Regions from separate parts of the Rhizobium sp. BK176 genome, predicted to be linked through region 3. Evidence: predicted binding sites of a transcription regulator. Region 3 holds the regulator's gene; each other region holds the start of a gene.

Region 1 (6,154 bases), on a different contig from region 3:
ATGCGAGAACGATAAAACGGAAACAAGCGAACATGATCTTCCCCTCTGATCTGACGAAGACATCATGGGGTTGTTAAGAATGGCTATAGATCGTCGGCGAAGTTTCCCAGCGTACGGTAACGGACGGACAGTCCTTGTCGATGCGGATCCTCCTCCCGAATTTGTAATTGTGACGCACGGCCGCGTACTCGGCGTGCGCTGGCGTACCGCATCATTTATTGACCTCTAATGTAGCAACGGTACTATTCTTCCACTTCAGTAATCGGGAGCTCGTCATCGAAAACCCAAACCATCGAGATGAGGATGCCTGCAAGGTCGTCGCAAGGAACGCAACTCGTTGAATGCGGTCGAGCGGTGGTGCGAACAGTCAGCGCTGGGCAGCCTGCTGCACGGACCAACACCGCTGAATGGGCGGGGCCCGGCGTAAGGGGCATTGCCCCGGGTCGCATCAATTCCTGAGAGCAAGCTCTCTGTCCTCCGTCCGGCGGGCATTGAAAGGCACCTCGTGATGCTTTTGTCGGTTGAGAACACAGGAATGGAAGGGAATGCCACGCGCTGACGATATTACCGGTCAAAGATACGGCCGTCTGACAGGGCTCCGTCCCGATAGCGTGCCTGGCCGTCACAAGCGCTGGATCTTTCGGTGCGATTGCGGCAACGAGCGTTCTATGTTTCTTTTTGCCGTAAAAAAGGGAGACAGCAAAAGTTGCGGATGCCTGCGCGCAGAACGCAACCGGGAGCGATCCCTGGTTCATGGACACGCGGTTGGCCATAAAGTCACTCCGACGAGACGTGCGTACACTGAGGTGAAAAGCCGATGTGAAAACAGAGCCGATCCGCTTTACGGGAAGTTCGGTGGGGCAGGTGTCAAATTGTGCCCGCGCTGGGCTTCATTTTCAGCTTTCCTTGAAGACATGGGTGAGCGTCCTCCCGGTACGGTGCTCGGCCGTCTCAAAAATACGGGAGACTTTGAGCCAGCCAACTGCATATGGGCGTCCAAACGCAAGCCAGCGGCTTATGAGAACATTCTGGTGAGATCGCGGGGCGCCGATGTCTCTGTCCTGGAGCTTGCAAGGCTCCACCAGGTCAATCCAAAACAGCTCTGGACCCGCATCAAGTTTCTCGAAGAGGACGCCGACGAAGCGATCGAGCGACTAAAACACGAGCAGTAACCAGACTGACGTTCGAGGAGCCAAATCCGCCGGGCAGCCGGCTGATTGGCGGCGGGCCTCAATCGACTTCAGCCGTGCAACCTTTTTTCTCCATGCTCCGCTTCAGCTTCTCTCGGTGCTAAATGTCCTTGCTCGGCAGCCGCCGATGACGTTGCGCTCCTGCAAGGCAAGCGTTGCCCAATCCCATATTGTTCCATTTCCCACCCCACCGCCGTGGGCGAACGCTGAACTGGGGTCGATCGCGATGAAAGCAGCAAGGATCAAGCCAGCGGTCGTCGACACAAGGCCCCCGTTGAATGTTGGCCTATCATACCTTCCAGGACCAAGCTTCGAAAGCTGTCGGCCGAGGGTACCATTGTCGATTAACGGGATCGACCCTCGCATTTGGAGGTCGCTTTTGCCGGATGGCGGGGGCGAGCCGCGGGCCAGTGAACACCAGGCTTGCAGGCCTTTTGCGACAATTTCTGCGCCTTGAAAGGAACCTCTATCTTTTTTTTGGTGATGATGGAGCGGTAATGGTCCAGGATGTAGGAGGCCGAAAGCGCATCAGTCAGCACGTTGCGACTTATCCAATTGGTGCCGTTCATGTTCATTTCGTCTGTCCCAAAAACCTTCAGTGGCTATGAAAATTTTCAGGTGGAAGCGCCCGACAATTTCCCGGGCGCTCCCGATCATATGGTGGTTTCGGCCTTCATGGCCGCTACCAGATCCTCATGCGTGCGCATGCCTTTGTTGAAAAGATCGGCAACGGTTGCCATGATCCTGGCCACCGCAGCCCCATCCTTTTCCACCCCGCGTTCGCGTGCGACCGTCTTTACGGCATCTACACAAAGGCGGAGTTCTTCTCTAGTCAGAAGACGCGTCGTCATTCCTTCCTCCAGGACGCTCGCCTAACGACGGCATGAGCAGCTCTCCTAGAAGCCCATTCCGGCGCCTGCGGGCAGCGCTGGAGCGGCTTCATCCTTTGGCTTCTCGGCAATCATTGCCTCTGTCGTAATCAACAGGCCCGCAACCGAAGCGGCATCCTCAAGCGCGGTGCGGACAACCTTGACCGGATCAATCACGCCTTGGCCATAGAGGTCGCCGAACTCGCCCGTCTGTGCGTTCCAGCCGAAGGAGAAGCCCGTCTGTTCGCGGAGTTTTCCGACGATGACCGAACCCTCGGCGCCAGCGTTTTCTGCGATCTGCCGGACGGGAGCCTCGATGGCACGCCGGATAATATCGACCCCCACGCGCTGGTCGCGGTTGTCCGTCTCAAGGCCCTCGAGAGCCTTGACGGCGCGCAGCAGTGCAACGCCACCGCCGGGAAGAATTCCTTCTTCAACTGCGGCACGAGTCGCGTGAAGAGCATCGTCTACGCGGTCCTTCTTCTCCTTGACCTCTACCTCTGTCGAACCGCCAACACGAATGACGGCAACGCCACCGGCAAGCTTTGCAAGGCGTTCCTGCAGCTTTTCCCGGTCGTAGTCGGAGGTCGTTTCCTCGATCTGAGCCCTGATCTGTGCGACGCGCCCATCGATCTCGGCTTTTGATCCGACGCCGTCGATGATCGTCGTGTTCTCCTTTTCGATGGTGACCTTTTTCGCACGACCAAGCATGTTCAGGGTGACATTCTCCAGCTTGATACCAAGATCCTCCGAAACCGCCGTTCCGCCGGTGAGGATCGCGATATCCTCAAGCATGGCCTTGCGGCGATCGCCGAAGCCCGGAGCCTTGACGGCAGCGATCTTCAGGCCGCCGCGCAGCTTGTTGACGACGAGTGTCGCAAGAGCTTCACCTTCAACGTCTTCAGCGATCACAAGGAGCGGCTTGCCCGACTGTACGACGGCTTCGAGGACCGGGAGCAGGGACTGCAGGTTCGACAGCTTCTTCTCGTGAATGAGGATGTAAGGCTCCTCGAACTCAACACGCATCTTCTCAGGGTTGGTGACGAAATAGGGGCTGAGATAACCGCGGTCGAACTGCATTCCCTCGACGACCTCGAGTTCGGTATCGGCAGTCTTGGCTTCCTCAACGGTAATGACACCTTCGTTACCGACCTTCTGCATTGCCTCTGCGAGGAAGCGACCGACTTCGGAATCGCCGTTGGCGGAAATGGTTCCGACCTGAGCGATTTCCGAGTTGTTGGATATCTTTCGCGCGTTGGTCTTCAACTCATTGACCACCGCATCGACAGCCAGATCAATGCCGCGTTTTAGATCCATCGGGTTCATGCCGGAGGCGACAGCCTTGGCGCCCTCGCGAACGATGGCCTGTGCGAGGACGGTTGCGGTCGTCGTTCCGTCTCCCGCCAGATCGTTCGTCTTTGATGCTACCTCACGCAGCATTTGCGCGCCCATGTTCTCGAACTTGTCTTCCAGTTCGATTTCCTTGGCAACCGTTACCCCATCCTTGGTGATGCGGGGCGCGCCGAAAGACTTGGAGATGACGACGTTGCGTCCCTTGGGACCAAGGGTCACCTTGACAGCGTCTGCAAGTGTATCGACGCCGCGCAGCATGCGGGTGCGCGCATCAGTGCTGAACTTGATTTCCTTTGCAGCCATCTTTCTAACTCCCAGATAGCAATTGACCCAACTGCGCCTTAAGCGGCCTGCTTCTGCTCGCTGTGAATTTCGATAATTCCCAAAACGTCGCTTTCTTTCATGATCAGAAGGTCTTCTCCGTTGATCTTGATCTCGGTGCCGGACCACTTGCCAAACAGGATGCGATCCCCCGCTTTTACGTCGAGTGCCTGAATTTGACCTGCCTCGTTGCGAGCGCCGGTGCCAACGGCGACCACTTCTCCCTCCTGGGGCTTTTCCTTGGCTGTGTCGGGGATGATAATGCCGCCCCTGGTCCTTTCTTCAGACTCGACGCGGCGGACCAGGACACGGTCATGCAGTGGACGGAATGACATGTTTTCCTCCTTGGACAAACGATCATGTTTTGAAACCCTTGCCGGACCGGATGGCCAGTCCGGGCGGGTGCGAGGCCTCGAAGAGCACCTCGCGGCAAAGATTTATTTTGCTATTTTTCGGCTTTCAAGATGGTCTCGAAAAAATTTTGGCACTCATGGCCAACGAGTGCCAGCCGCCCTCTTGATCTGTAAATTCTCGGTTCCTAGGTTTTGGCCGCGGTTTTCACGGGAGGCCGCGCGGCTTCACGTCAATGGAGTGAGACAAGCATGAATACAGAAGGCGACATGAGGGCGCTGAGTGTCGAGGAGCGCGAGGAGATCTTCATCGATATCGCGCGGCAGCTGGATCGTACCGCCCTGGAATCTATGGTGGAAGGCAACCGGAAGTTCGCGATGGTCTCGAAGAACATGGCCGATGCGATCTTCATCAGCGCCGATGAGCTGGCCCGCGACGAAAGTCATACTCCTTTCCATGTCATGAAACAGGCGAGGGAACTCGTCCGCCAGTTCGAGGCCGTCCACCCTCACCGCATGCGCAGTCACGCCATCCACTAGGGTTCACGTAGAACCGCCACCATCGGCAGCTTCGCTGCGTTGGAGAGGCTGAAGCGCTTCCTTAGCCTCGCGATCTATTTGCCTTGCGCCTCAGGAAAGGGCGGCCTTCAAGATCTTGCGCCGCCCCTAACTACCAGTGCTCTAGTGAAGGAAGGTCCTCTTGGACGTTTTTTCGACGATTGCTTCTACCGCGCCGATGAGGCGGCTTGCCCGTCCTAGGACAACGACTCCACGCTGGTCGACGCCGATCCGGTGCGCCATGGCCTCGATTGCTCGAGCGACATTATTTAGCTTGGCGCCAAGGTCGGCCATATCAAACCGGTACGCTTGTCGGGCAAGACGGTATAGGCAATCCGCATAGCGGGACGCTACAATCATTCGGCCGCCGATCTTATCGACATGGGGACCGTTTCCAGCGGCCATCGCATTTGGCTTCACGATCATGATGGCCTCCGAAATCAGCGGTAATAAGCTTCGGGTCTGGCCATTGACGGAGCCTCACCGTCATCGAGGGCCTTGAGAGCCTTGAGGATGTCCTCATAGCGCACAGGTTTCCTGACCCCCGGTGGGCGCCGCAGTTGTGGCGAGGAGTCGACAGCAAAGAGATCGGAAGCCCAGGAAGCAAGGATGGCCCGCTTTTCGCTGTCGCATAGCGCGGTTGCGAGGATGTCGCGCGGGTGATCATAGGACTGTTTCCTGTCAAGGATCCGATTCGTGCCCGGCTTCTCCGAGGCACGAGGGTTGAGTTGATCGTTCCTTTCAGTCGTCATCTTCGTTTCTCCTAAAAACCTTCATCAAGGGAGTGAAAATCTCCAGGCAGAACTGAGATTGTTTCAACGATTTCATCGTTCAAGAGGTCGGGCTGGCCGCTGTTAAAAAAATTTTTATGAGCCATCTTGAATCTGCAAATCCCCCAAACCAGATCATTTTCGCCGGCCGCCTGAAAGGGGCTGGCAGCGTCGGAGGCGCCCGACTTGCGCGTCTCCATTCCAACTCGCTTTACGGAGGTTTTGGTTATGAGAAACGAACTCGACTTTACACCGCTTTTCCGATCCAGCATCGGCTTTGACAGGGTGTTCAATCTTCTTGCCAACTCGCAGCGCGTTCAGGGGATAGAAACCTGGCCGCCATATGACATCCTGAAGACGGACGAGGATGGCTACCGGATCCAGATGGCGGTCGCGGGCTTTTCCGATGGTGATCTTGACATCACGCAGGAACGCAACGTTCTCGTGGTGAAGGGCCAGAAGGCGGAAGACAGTGGCGGCGAATACCTCCACCGAGGGATCGCTGGCCGCGCCTTCGAACGACGCTTCGAGCTTGCCGATCACGTTCGCGTTGAAAATGCAACGCTGACAAATGGTCTCCTCAGCATAGACCTGAAGCGAGAAATTCCCGAGGCCATGAAGCCGCGCAAGATTGCGATTGGCGCAGAAACTGCGCCTCACTCGCTGCAGATCGACGCCGAAAAGCAAGTCGCGTAACTGGGGGGGCGGGGGCGTCGCGATTGCGGCGCTCCCTTTGCAGCGAT
Region 2 (6,154 bases), on a different contig from region 3:
GACATTTTCTATGGCGGACGCGAAGTGCTTGACTACAAGAGCTTTCCGGCGGTCGTGGACTGGCTCGACCGCTGCATCGCCAGGCCGGCATCGGAGAAGGGATTCAACATCCCGGCGCGCCCGGCATAAGCCGAAACATGGCAACGACAAAAGCCGGCCTTTCAGGGGCCGGCTTTTTTGTGCGCGGAAGGTATTACTGGCGCCGCGCGAACTCGCTGCCGGTGTTGGTTTTGAATCGCGGAAAGACAAAAACGCCGAGCAAGCTGCCATGGGAGGCGTCATCATGACCGTTCGACTCGCCCATACAGAACAAGGGCTGGCGGAAGCCATTCGGCATCATGATCGTGGTCGAGAAGCAGAACGATGAAGAGAGAGTCGCGGCCTGCTCGAAGAGGTCCAGGATGTGATCGTGATCCTTCGGGTCGTAGCAGCGCATAAGGCTGACAAGGCCGCATTCACGCGCCGGCAGCCCGTGCAGCATCGCGCTCCATTCCTTCAGGTGGATGATGCCCGTGGAAAAATCTCCGACCCAGGTCTCGGAAATGGAAAACTGCGCCAGCAGGTCAGGGTCGTGATTGCTGACGTCGAGTGAACCCGGCATGAGCGGTGCCGCGGTGGTGGTTTTAGCAATTTTGAACAAATTTTTCCCCAGCTTAGGTACAGCTTCCCCCGCTGCACGTCCGGCAAGAATGGGCAGGTTCATGCTGCGCCGCGCATCATGCTCGGCCACCTGCGAAATGGGGTCTGGATGTCGGCACTGCTAACGGAGCCGCTTCCAATTCCGCGGGAAAAACGCACAACTTATGGTATATTTTCTGGAGGGGTTTTTCCCGAGCTCGCCCTCGCGTTCCCGTGGTCGGCAGCGAATTGGATCGCGACCGTCGGCGGATGAACGCGCGCCGAATGCAGCGCGGATTTATAGGCGCTTTTATGCAAACGGCAATCTGCTTTTTGCATAGTGCCGGTCTCCACTGTGAGTGGAAAAACGGCAGGAAAACTGCTCGAGGGGCGCAGAAAGCACCAAAGGTGGACAATTTTCTGAGGTGTAAGCGGTTTCACCTGCCATTTGTGTGAAAAAACATGCACGAAATTGCGTCAGCGAGGAAAGCAGTCCGCGGTAGAAAAAATGCAAGCGCGCAAGCCTTGCGAAAGCCTCGAATAACGCGAGGCATGCTCACATCGCTGCTTAAACGTTTTTTCTGAGGATTGAAAAACGAACACAGTTGCTGTTCCGCGAATCGCACGCCCAAACCAAAAAGGGCGGTCCGAAGACCGCCCTTCCTGTTCCGGGGAAACCGGAGATAGATCGGTGAAGCTTTATGGACGCTTCAGCGATAGGCTTGCGCCTATCACATCATGTCCATGCCGCCCATGCCGCCCATGCCGCCCGGCATGCCGCCAGGAGCATCCTTCTTCGGCAGCTCGGCGATCATGGCTTCGGTGGTGATCAGCAGCGAAGCAACCGAAGCTGCGTTCTGCAGAGCCGTACGAACAACCTTGACCGGGTCGACGATACCCATGGCGATCATGTCGCCATATTCGGACGTCTGGGCGTTGTAGCCGTAGTTGTCTTCGTTCTTGTCGAGGACCTTGCCGACAACGATCGAAGCTTCGTCGCCTGCGTTTTCAGCGATCTGGCGAACCAGAGCCTGCAGGGCGCGGCGAACGATGTTGATGCCAGCTTCCTGGTCGTCGTTTGCACCCTTTGCAGCGATCTTCGTGGAAGAACGGAGCAGGGCGATACCGCCGCCGGGGACGATGCCTTCCTGAACAGCAGCGCGCGTCGCGTTGAGCGCGTCGTCGATGCGGTCCTTCTTTTCCTTGACTTCGACTTCCGTGGAGCCGCCAACGCGGATGACGGCAACGCCGCCAGCGAGCTTGGCAAGGCGTTCCTGCAGCTTTTCGCGGTCATAGTCCGAAGTGGTTTCTTCGATCTGAGCCTTGATCTGTGCAACGCGGCCTTCGATGTCGGACTTGGCGCCAGCGCCGTCGACGATCGTGGTGTTTTCCTTGGAGATCGAAACCTTCTTCGAACGGCCGAGCATGTCGAGCGTTACGGATTCGAGCTTGATGCCGAGGTCTTCGGAAATGACGGTGCCGCCAGTGAGGATAGCGATGTCTTCGAGCATGGCCTTGCGGCGATCGCCGAAGCCAGGAGCCTTGACAGCAGCGATCTTCAGGCCGCCGCGCAGCTTGTTGACGACGAGCGTAGCAAGCGCTTCGCCTTCGACGTCTTCAGCGATGATGAGGAGCGGCTTGCCGGTCTGAACGACAGCTTCGAGAACCGGCAGCATGGCCTGGAGGTTCGAGAGCTTCTTCTCGTGCAGGAGGATGAAGGCGTCTTCGAGGTCCGCAATCATCTTTTCCGGGTTGGTCACGAAGTACGGGCTGAGGTAGCCGCGGTCGAACTGCATGCCTTCGACGACTTCGAGTTCGGTTTCAGCGGTCTTGGCTTCTTCGACGGTGATGACACCTTCGTTGCCGACCTTCTGCATGGCCTCGGCAATATCGAGACCGACCTGCTTTTCGCCGTTTGCGGAGATCGTGCCGACCTGTGCGACTTCTTCCGACGTGTTGATCTTCTTGGCCTTGGCCTGGAGATCCTTGACGACTTCAGCGACAGCGAGGTCGATGCCGCGCTTCAGGTCCATCGGGTTCATGCCGGCAGCAACTGCCTTGGCGCCTTCGCGAACGATCGCCTGGGCCAGAACCGTTGCGGTCGTCGTGCCGTCGCCGGCGATGTCGTTGGTCTTCGAAGCAACTTCGCGGACCATCTGGGCGCCCATGTTTTCGAACTTGTCTTCGAGTTCGATTTCCTTGGCGACCGAAACGCCGTCCTTGGTGATGCGCGGAGCGCCGAAGGACTTGTCGATGATGACGTTACGACCCTTCGGGCCGAGCGTTACCTTCACTGCGTCAGCGAGAATGTCGACGCCCTTGAGCATCTTTTCGCGCGCTGTGCGGCCAAACTTGATTTCTTTAGCTGCCATGATTGAAACTCCTGAATTCGAGTTGTCCGGGCTTTGGGCCCGTGGCTAAAATCGGAAAGGGAAAACGGCTGATTAGCCGATGATGCCCATGATGTCGGCTTCCTTCATGATCAGAAGGTCTTCGCCGTTGATCTTGACTTCGGTGCCGGACCACTTGCCGAACAGAACGCGATCGCCAGCCTTGACGTCGAGAGCGACGACCTTGCCGGACTCGTCACGAGCGCCGGAACCGACGGCGACGATTTCGCCTTCCTGCGGCTTTTCCTTGGCGGTGTCCGGAATGATGATGCCGCCCTTGGTCTTTTCTTCGGACTCAACGCGGCGAACGACGACGCGATCGTGAAGGGGGCGGAAGTTGGTGCTTGCCATTGTCTAATCCCTCGATCAAATGACACTCGCAGGCCGAGAGCGGCCCGCACGGATGGGTGTTAGCACTCGCCATTGGGGAGTGCTAGCGAGGCAGCATTTAGGAGTGGCCCATCGGGGAGTCAAGGACGGCCTGAATTTTTCTTCGCCGTCTTCTCAAGCAGGCTTAACAGCATATCCTTGTCGGAAGTGCGACAGGCAGTGCGGTGACCACCGTTCCCTAAGCTTCTTTCCTCGAAAGAGATCACTGCCGCCCACCTGTCGCTAGGATTGTCGTAAGGACGTGCCAATGATATCGAGCGCCTTGGGGCAAGAGGGGCGGCAACCGTGAATAAGGCGATCGCGGCAGAAGACATCGTGGCGGCACCAGCGCTGCGAGAGGCGGTTCGCGTCTGGGCGTGGATCGGCTGCCTGAGCTTCGGCGGGCCGGCCGGTCAGATCGCCCTCATGCACAAGACCATTGTCGACGAGAAGCGCTGGATCTCTGAGGAACGCTTCCTGCACGCGCTTAATTTCTGCATGCTGCTGCCCGGCCCCGAAGCCCAGCAACTGGCCACATATATCGGCTGGCTGATGCACGGTGTCCGTGGCGGGCTGATTGCCGGCCTGCTGTTCATACTACCGGGCTTTCTGCTCATCCTGATCCTGTCGAGCCTTTACGCCGTCTTTCAGGAAGCGGCCTGGCTTCCCGCGCTTTTCTTCGGAGTGAAAGCTGCGGTCCTGGCCATCGTCATCGAGGCCTTGCTCCGGGTGAGCCGCCGGGCTCTGAAGGAGCGCTTTCACTACTATGTGGCCGGCGCCTCGTTCCTGGCGCTTTTCATGCTGAACCTGCCGTTTCCTCTCATCATTGTCCTCGCCGGCGCAGCAGGACTGCTGTGGATGAAGTATCGCCAGCGTGGGTTGGCAACGCCGATGCCGCAAACCGCCCGCCGCGGACGACTTCCTGCAGTCACGCCGCATGCGATCGCAAGGCCGCTCGTGGTATTGGTGTTCTGGATCCTCGTCTGGCAGTCACCGCTCTTCTTCATTCGTGGCCTCGACGCGCCGATGGACCTGATCGCCGAAACGTTGAGCGGCGAAACCAATGTATTCGGCGCCGTCTTCATCTTCTTCTCCAAGATGGCCGTCATCACTTTCGGAGGCGCATACGCCGTGCTTTCCTATGTCGCGCAGGTTGCCGTCGGCCACTACGCGTGGCTTCAGCCCGGCGAGATGCTCGATGGACTGGCGCTTGCCGAGACGACGCCTGGGCCGCTTGTCCTCGTCCTCTGTTTCGTCGGTTTCCTCGCTGGCTATCGCAATCCCATTGCGATGGCGCCCCTTGCCGGTGGCGTTCTCGGCGCCTTCCTCGCTGCCTGGGCGACGTTCGTGCCGAGCTTCATCTGGATTTTCGCCGGGGCTCCCTACATCGAGAAGCTGCGCAACAACGAGAAGCTCTCTGCCGCCCTTTCGGCGATTACGGCTGCGGTCGTCGGCGTCATTCTCAATCTTGCGCTCTGGTTCGGCCTGCATGTGCTCTTTGCCGAAGTTGGCCGCGTCGCACTCTTTTCCGGCAAGACCGGCCTGCCGATCATCAGCGTTGCCTGGCCGCAGTGGGGGACGCTCGATGCCGCCGCGCTCGTGATCTTCTTGCTGGCGTCCGTTCTGCTGTTTCGCTTCAAGAAGGGCATCCTGACGGTGATTGGCATATCCACCGCCGCAGGCCTGTTGGCCAAGGCTGCCGCCGCCGTCCTCTAGTCGGCTCGTTTCGGTTTTTTACAGCCGCAGCGCAAAATGCCTTGCCATCCCGGCAGGCCTTTGCGATGTCACCCGTGACTTAACGACATCGGGACATCGGAATGGCCAAGCGGATCGAAAACTTTGCGGAAATCACCAGCCAGTATGACGCGGTGTTCTGCGATGTCTGGGGTGTCTTGCACAATGGCGTCGATCCGTTCCCGAAGGCGGCTGCCGCGCTGGAAGCGGCCCGCGGCGAGGGGTTGACCGTTGTTCTCATCACCAATTCGCCGCGTATTGCTCCGCAGGTGGTGGCACAGCTCCGGCAGATCGGCATCCAGGATGGCGCCTACGATCGGATTGTCACGTCGGGCGATGTCACGCGGGGCCTCATTGCCGAGGGGCCGAAGAAGGTATTTCTTCTCGGGCCGGAACGTGATCTGGCGATCATCGAGGGGCTTGGCGTGGAGCGCGTCGATGCGGGGGATGCCGACTCCGTTGTATGCACCGGCTTCTTCGACGACGAAACCGAGACGCCCGAAGACTATACCGAGATGCTGAAGGCGTTTCAGGTGCGCGGCGTGCCGATGATCTGCGCCAACCCCGATCTGGTTGTCGAGCGCGGCCACAAGATCATCCCCTGCGCCGGCGCGATGGCGGCATACTACAATCAGCTCGGTGGGCAAACCCGCATTGCCGGGAAGCCGCACAAGCCGATCTACGACGCCGTATTGTCCGTTGCCCGCGACGCCCATGGGGAATTTCCGAAGGGCCGTGTCCTTGCAATCGGGGACGGAATGCCGACCGATGTTCGCGGTGCTCTCGATTACGGCCTCGACCTCCTCTATATCAGCGGCGGCATCCACGCGAAGGAATACACGCTGAACGGAGAGACGGACGAAGCCATCCTGACGGCCTTTCTGGAGCGCGAAAAAGTATCACCGAAGTGGTGGATGCCTCGTCTCGCATAAAGACCTCAGCACAAGAAAAGCCAGCCGATGACCGTTTTTCACCGCAACGAAACCCGTGAACCACTGCCGGCCCAGCTGCGTGGCGGCGTGGTCGCCATTGGCAACTTCGAC
Region 3 (6,154 bases):
GACGCTCTGTACGCTGGGGCCGCTGACCAACATCGGCTTGGCCTTCCAGAAAGCGCCCGACATCGTCCCGCGTGTCCGTGAACTCGTCATGATGGGCGGCGGCTTCTTTGAAGGCGGCAACATTACGCCGGCCGCCGAGTTCAACATCTACGTGGACCCCGAGGCCGCCGACATCGTCCTTCGCTCCGGCATACCGATCGTGATGATACCGCTCGACGTCACGCACAAGCTCCTGACCCGCAAGGACCGCGTCAAGCGCATGGCCGATCTCGGCACGCGCCCGGCCATCGCCATGGTCGAGATGCTGGAATTCTTCGAGCGCTTCGATGTCGAAAAGTATGGCTCGGACGGCGGCCCGCTGCACGATCCGACCGTAATCGCCTATCTCTTGAAGCCCGAGCTTTTCAAGGGGCGGACCTGCAATGTCGAGATCGAAGTTAAGTCGGAACTGACGGTCGGCATGACCGTTGTCGACTGGTGGCACGTGACGGATCGCAAGCGCAATGTTCAAGTCATGCGCGATGTCGATGCGGACGGCTTCTTCGATCTGTTGATCGAGCGCTTCGCCCGCATCTGATGCCTAGTGCGTTTGAGGGCGGCTGAGAGATCAGGCCCGCGGAAGCGGGCCGATCGGATCAGGCGTCCTTCTGGTCAAAAACCGAATTGGTTTCGGGTTCGACGAGCTTCGGGCCGCCCTTGGCGACACCGACCATGGCCGGACGCAGGACACGCTCGCCAATCGTGTAGCCGGCCTGAACGACCTGAACGACGGTGTTGTTCGGTACTTCGGCATTCGGCACTTCGAACATGGCCTGGTGGAAGTTCGGGTCGAATTTCTGGCCGACCGGCTCCAGCTTGCGGACGCCATGACGCTCGAGCGCCGACAGCATCGAACGCTCGGTCATTTCGACGCCTTCGATCAGCGTTGTCAGGCCAGCATCGGCAGCAGCCTTTGCTTCTTCCGGAACAGCATCGATGGCGCGGCGCAGATTGTCGGAAACAGCCAGCATATCACGGGCGAAGCCGGCGGCTGCGTAGGTCTTCGCGTCCTTGACTTCGCGCTCGGTGCGACGGCGCAGGTTATCCATCTCGGCGGCAAGCCGAAGATAACGGTCGCGCAACTCCGCATTCTCGGTCCTCAGAAGTTCCAGCGGATCGGGCTGTACGGTGGCTTCGTTCTCGACGTTTGCGGCGGCGTCCGCTGCGGCTTCGGCCGCGGCTGCGTCAGGTCCGTTCTTCGTCGTTTCGTCAGTCATGACGTTCTCCGGTGATTGGTGTCTTTTAGGATGTGCCCGATATCGAGCTTTGGCGGGCAAAAATCAAGTCTGCGTGACCGAAAAGCGCGCGATGTAAGGCAACCGATGCGGGGGATGCGAGAGGGCCAGCTTGACTTGCTCGCGCTAAAGTTCTTTTATTTTAGCGCCGCCTAAACCTTCAGTGCTTCGGCCTCATCCTGGGTCAGGGAGCTGCTACCATGAACGATCAGAAAAGCTATACCGGGCGCTGCTTCTGCGGCACGGTCGAGATTGTTGCGACCGGCGAACCGGTGGCAATGGGATACTGCCACTGCGCCTCCTGCCGGCATTGGTCGGCCGGGCCGGTCAACGCTTTCACGCTCTGGCAGCCCCAGGCGGTCCACGTCACCAAGGGTGGAGAGCACGTCGAGGGCTACCAGAGGTCCGATACCAGCGTTCGGAAATTCTGCGACCGCTGCGGTGGTCATCTCTACACGGAGCACCCGACTTGGGGCGTCACCGACGTTTACGCAGCCCTTCTGCCCGATCTCGATTATGCCCCGGCGTTGCACGTGAACTATCAGGAAAGCGTGTTGCGCATCCGCGATGGCCTGCCAAAGTACAAAGATATGCCGGCGGAGATGGGCGGCTCGGGCGACACTCTGCCGGAGTAGCTCTTCTACTTCGTGCCGCGCGACAATCGCGTCATCAGCTGAGCGGTGTAATCGACCATCGGAACGATGCGCGAGTAGTTGAGACGCGTCGGCCCTATAACACCGACGGCGCCGACAATGCGGTCATCGTCGTCCCTGTAGGGCGCGACGATCAACGACGAGCCCGAGAGCGAGAACAGCTTGTTCTCCGAGCCGATGAAAATCCGCACCCCGGGGCCGCTTTCGGCCAGGTTCAGAAGCTCGAGCAAGCTGTCTTTCTTCTCCAGATCGTCGAACAGCATGCGCAGACGGTCAAGATCGTCGGCACCGGCGAGACCGGCCAGCAGATTGGCACGGCCGCGAATGATGAGCTGCGCGGGTTTGCCTTCGTCGGCGCTACCGGACCAGACGGCGATGCCGCGCTCGACGAGATCCTGCGACAGCGTGTCTAGCTCGCGGCGCACATCATCCTTCAGTCGGCTCAACTGATTGCGCAGTTCCGGCAGCGTCTGCCCGGTCATGTGCGCATTGAGAAAGTTTGCTGCCTCGGTCAATTGCGATGACGTGACGCCTGCCGGAAGCTCGATGATCCGGTTTTCCACTTGGTCGTGATCGCCGACGAGCACCGCGAGCGCCTTGGTCGGCTCAAGCCTGATGAATTCGACATGCTTGAGAACAGGATCGCTCTTCGAGGTGATGACCAGTCCGGCGCCGCGCGAAATGCCCGAGAGCATGCGGCTCGCCTCGTTCATCATCAACTCCATCGGATTGTCGCGACTTTCGGCGCGCACCTGCCGATCGATATTGGCGCGATCCTCGGCTGAGAGATCGCCTACCTGCATGAAGGCGTCGACGAAGAAGCGTAGGCCGATCTGCGTCGGCAGACGGCCGGCGCTAACATGCGGCGAATAGATGAGGCCAAGTTCTTCCAGATCGCTCATCACATTGCGCACGGACGCCGGCGACAGCGACATCGGCAGGATGCGCGACAGGTTACGGGAGCCGAGCGGTTCACCCGTTTCCAGATAGCCCTCTACAATGCGGCGAAAGATTTCCTTAGAGCGTTCATCCAGCGCAGCCACTGCATCTGAAACCGACGTCGATCTGAACTCCATGAAGCCTTGCGTACCCGTGCTGACGATGATCCGACAAAATATAGCCAATCTCCCCGCAGCGGCAAAAGGGAAATTGCAAATGGGCGCTGCCAATCGTAGAAGCTCTCAACACCACAGCACGCATGATCTATCCGAAGGCTGCTCGCGTCTTCGGCATGACGATTAGGAGAATAGTATGCGGCCCTCAGGCAGAAAAACCGACCAGATGCGCAAGGTCTCTTTCGAGCGCAATTTCTCCAAGCATGCAGAAGGCTCCTGTCTGGTGAAGTTCGGCGATACGCATGTGCTGTGCACGGCTAGCGTCGAGGAAAAGCCGCCGGCGTGGCTGCGCAACACCGGCAAGGGCTGGGTCACGGCTGAATACGGCATGCTGCCGCGCGCAACCGGCGACCGCATGAAGCGCGAGGCTGCGGCCGGCAAGCAGGGTGGCCGCACCCAGGAAATCCAGCGCCTGATCGGCCGGTCGCTGCGCGCCGTCGTCGATCTCAAGGAACTCGGCGAACGCCAGATCACGCTCGACTGCGATGTCATTCAGGCGGACGGCGGCACGCGCACGGCATCGATCACCGGTGCCTGGATTGCGCTCCACGACTGCCTGAAGTGGATGGAGAGCCGCAACATGCTCAAGGTCGAGCGGGTGCTGAAGGACCATGTCGCGGCCATCTCGTGCGGAATCTTCGCCAACCAGTCGGTGCTCGATCTCGACTACCTCGAAGACTCCTCGGCCGAGACCGACGCGAACTTCGTGATGACCGGCACCGGCGGTATCGTCGAAATCCAGGGCACTGCAGAAGGTACGCCCTTCACCGACGAGGAGTTCGCTTCGCTGATGACGCTCGCCAAGGCAGGTATCGCCGAACTCGTCGCAATGCAGAAGCAGGCGATCGCCGGATGAACGACATGCTGGAAGGCATGCTGGAAACGGCGCTCTATGCTGATGATCTCGACAAGGCAGAAGTCTTCTATGAAGGCATCCTCGGCCTATCGAAGATCTCGCGCGGCGGCAACCGGCATGTCTTCTTTCGCTGCGGTGCCAGCGTTCTGCTGATCTTCAACCCTGACGAAACGATCAAGCCACCCTCGCCCGGCTCCCTGCAGGTGCCGCCGCACGGCACGACCGGCGCGGGACACGCTTGCTTCCGTGTCTCCGGGGAAAATCTCGATGCAATTGCGGCCCGGCTGAAGTCCAACGGCGTTGCCATCGAATCCGCAGTCACCTGGCCGCAAGGCGGCCGCTCGATCTATTTCCGCGATCCGGCGGGCAACAGCCTCGAATGCGCTGAAGCCCGCATCTGGGGCATCGAATAGGACCATCATGCGCAAGCTCGAAACCAAGACCATCGTCGTTGCCAGCCACAATGCCGGTAAGATCCGGGAAATTCAGGACCTGATCGGCCCCTTTGGCTTCACCGCGAAGTCGGCGGCCGAATTGAACTTCGTCGAGCCCGACGAAACGGGTACCACCTTCGAGGAAAACGCAAAGATCAAGGCGCTCGCTTCTGCCGAAGCCTCAGGACTGCCCGCGTTGTCTGACGATTCCGGCCTCGTTATCGATGCGCTCGGCGGCGACCCGGGCGTCTACACCGCCAACTGGGCAGAAAAGCCGGACGGCACCCGCGACTTCGCGATGGCGATGGAAAAGGTCGAGGCGGCGCTGGACAAGGCCGGCGCTTCCGAACTTGAACAACGCGCCGCCCGCTTCGTTAGCGTGCTCTGCCTGGCCTGGCCGGATGGCCATACCGAGCTGTTTCGTGGGGAAGTCGAAGGCGCTGTCGTCTGGCCGCCGCGCGGCAGCCAGGGCTTCGGCTACGATCCGGTCTTTCAACCCGAGGGTTATGACACTACCTTTGGCGAGATGAGCGCGGAAGAAAAGCACGGCTGGAAGCCGGTCGACGCAGAAGCCCTGTCGCACCGCGCCCGCGCCTTCAAGATTTTCGTCGAAACCTGCCTGGAAGCCTAAGGGCAAACGTGGACACTTTGGAACAGCCTAACCTGACGCGCTATGCCGCTCTTTTGCCCGATACCGGTGAACCCGGCTTCGGCGTCTACGTGCATTGGCCGTTCTGCGCCGCCAAGTGCCCCTACTGCGATTTCAACAGCCATGTCCGCCATCAGCCGGTGGATCAGGAGCGCTTCACCGCGGCCTTCCTGAAGGAGATGGCGACGGTGCGCCAACTGAGCGGGCCGAAGACGGTGACGAGCGTCTTCCTCGGCGGCGGCACGCCCTCGCTGATGAACCCCTCGACGGTTGCGGCCATTCTCGACGGCATCGGTAAGCACTGGCATATGCCAGATGGTATCGAGATCACCATGGAGGCAAACCCCTCCAGCGTCGAAGCGGAGCGTTTTCGCGGCTATCGCGCCGCCGGCGTCAACCGCGTCTCGCTCGGCGTCCAGGCGCTGAATGATCGTGATCTGAAGTTCCTCGGACGACTGCACGACGTTGCCGATGCGCTGAAGGCGATCAAGCTCGCGCGCGACATCTTCCCGCGCATGTCCTTCGATCTGATCTATGCCCGCCCGAACCAGACGGTCGACGAGTGGGAGCGCGAGTTGAAGGAGGCGATCTCCTACGCGGTCGACCATCTCTCGCTCTATCAGCTGACGATCGAAGAGGGCACGCCCTTCTTCGGCCTTCACAAGGCCGGCAAGCTTATCGTTCCGGATGGCGATCAGTCGGCTCTGCTCTACGAGGCGACCCAGGAGATCACGGCCCGCGAAGGGCTGCCTGCCTACGAGGTCTCCAACCACGCCCGCCCAGGTGCCGAGAGCCGCCATAACCTCACCTATTGGCGCTATGGCGAATATGCCGGCATCGGCCCCGGCGCCCACGGACGACTGACACGCGGCTCCATGAAGATCGCAACCGCGACCGAACGCAAGCCTGAAAGCTGGCTCGATCTTGTCGAGCGCGACGGCCATGGGATGATCGACCAGGAACAACTCGGTTACGAGGAGCAGGCGGACGAACTGCTGCTGATGGGGCTGCGCCTGAAGGAAGGCGTCGATCTCGCCCGCTGGCAGCAGCTTTCGGGCCGCGATCTCGACCCGAAGCGGGAGGAGTTCCTGCTGGAGCACGGCTTCATCGAGCGGATCGGCAATTCCCGGCTTCGCTGCACGCCGTCGGGCATGCTGATCCTCGATTCCGTCG

Evidence for each region. The regulator HrcA, encoded in region 3, represses chaperone genes, less so after heat shock. The targets are predictions, from matches to a motif close to GTTAGCACTCNCNNNNNGNGAGTGCTAAC.
Region 1: a site for HrcA is predicted at 4,214-4,242, ahead of groES (co-chaperone GroES). Genes of this name have one in related genera too.
Region 2: a site for HrcA is predicted at 3,418-3,446, ahead of groES (co-chaperone GroES). Genes of this name have one in related genera too.

The regions. Positions count from the first base shown of each region.
Region 1 covers NZ_JANUBV010000032.1:19,422-25,575, reverse strand. Annotated here, with positions in the region: gene FHT76_RS37990 (hypothetical protein) at 669-1,172, shown strand; gene FHT76_RS37985 (hypothetical protein) at 1,535-1,765, opposite strand; gene FHT76_RS37980 (hypothetical protein) at 1,844-2,041, opposite strand; gene groL (chaperonin GroEL) at 2,087-3,715, opposite strand; gene groES (co-chaperone GroES) at 3,754-4,068, opposite strand; gene FHT76_RS37965 (hypothetical protein) at 4,336-4,623, shown strand; gene FHT76_RS37960 (hypothetical protein) at 4,765-5,067, opposite strand; gene FHT76_RS37955 (hypothetical protein) at 5,082-5,393, opposite strand; gene FHT76_RS37950 (hypothetical protein) at 5,405-5,611, opposite strand; gene FHT76_RS37945 (Hsp20 family protein) at 5,640-6,107, shown strand.
Region 2 covers NZ_JANUBV010000002.1:525,779-531,932, reverse strand. Annotated here, with positions in the region: gene FHT76_RS11865 (glutathione binding-like protein) at 1-129, shown strand, start outside; gene FHT76_RS11860 (hypothetical protein) at 194-640, opposite strand; gene groL (chaperonin GroEL) at 1,350-2,990, opposite strand; gene groES (co-chaperone GroES) at 3,063-3,359, opposite strand; gene chrA (chromate efflux transporter) at 3,684-5,093, shown strand; gene FHT76_RS11840 (TIGR01459 family HAD-type hydrolase) at 5,195-6,043, shown strand; gene FHT76_RS11835 (bifunctional riboflavin kinase/FAD synthetase) at 6,071-6,154, shown strand, end outside.
Region 3 covers NZ_JANUBV010000004.1:107,104-113,257, reverse strand. Annotated here, with positions in the region: gene FHT76_RS15945 (nucleoside hydrolase) at 1-577, shown strand, start outside; gene grpE (nucleotide exchange factor GrpE) at 636-1,256, opposite strand; gene FHT76_RS15935 (GFA family protein) at 1,475-1,909, shown strand; gene hrcA (heat-inducible transcriptional repressor HrcA) at 1,915-3,003, opposite strand; gene rph (ribonuclease PH) at 3,179-3,898, shown strand; gene FHT76_RS15920 (VOC family protein) at 3,895-4,311, shown strand; gene rdgB (RdgB/HAM1 family non-canonical purine NTP pyrophosphatase) at 4,319-4,963, shown strand; gene hemW (radical SAM family heme chaperone HemW) at 4,972-6,154, shown strand, end outside.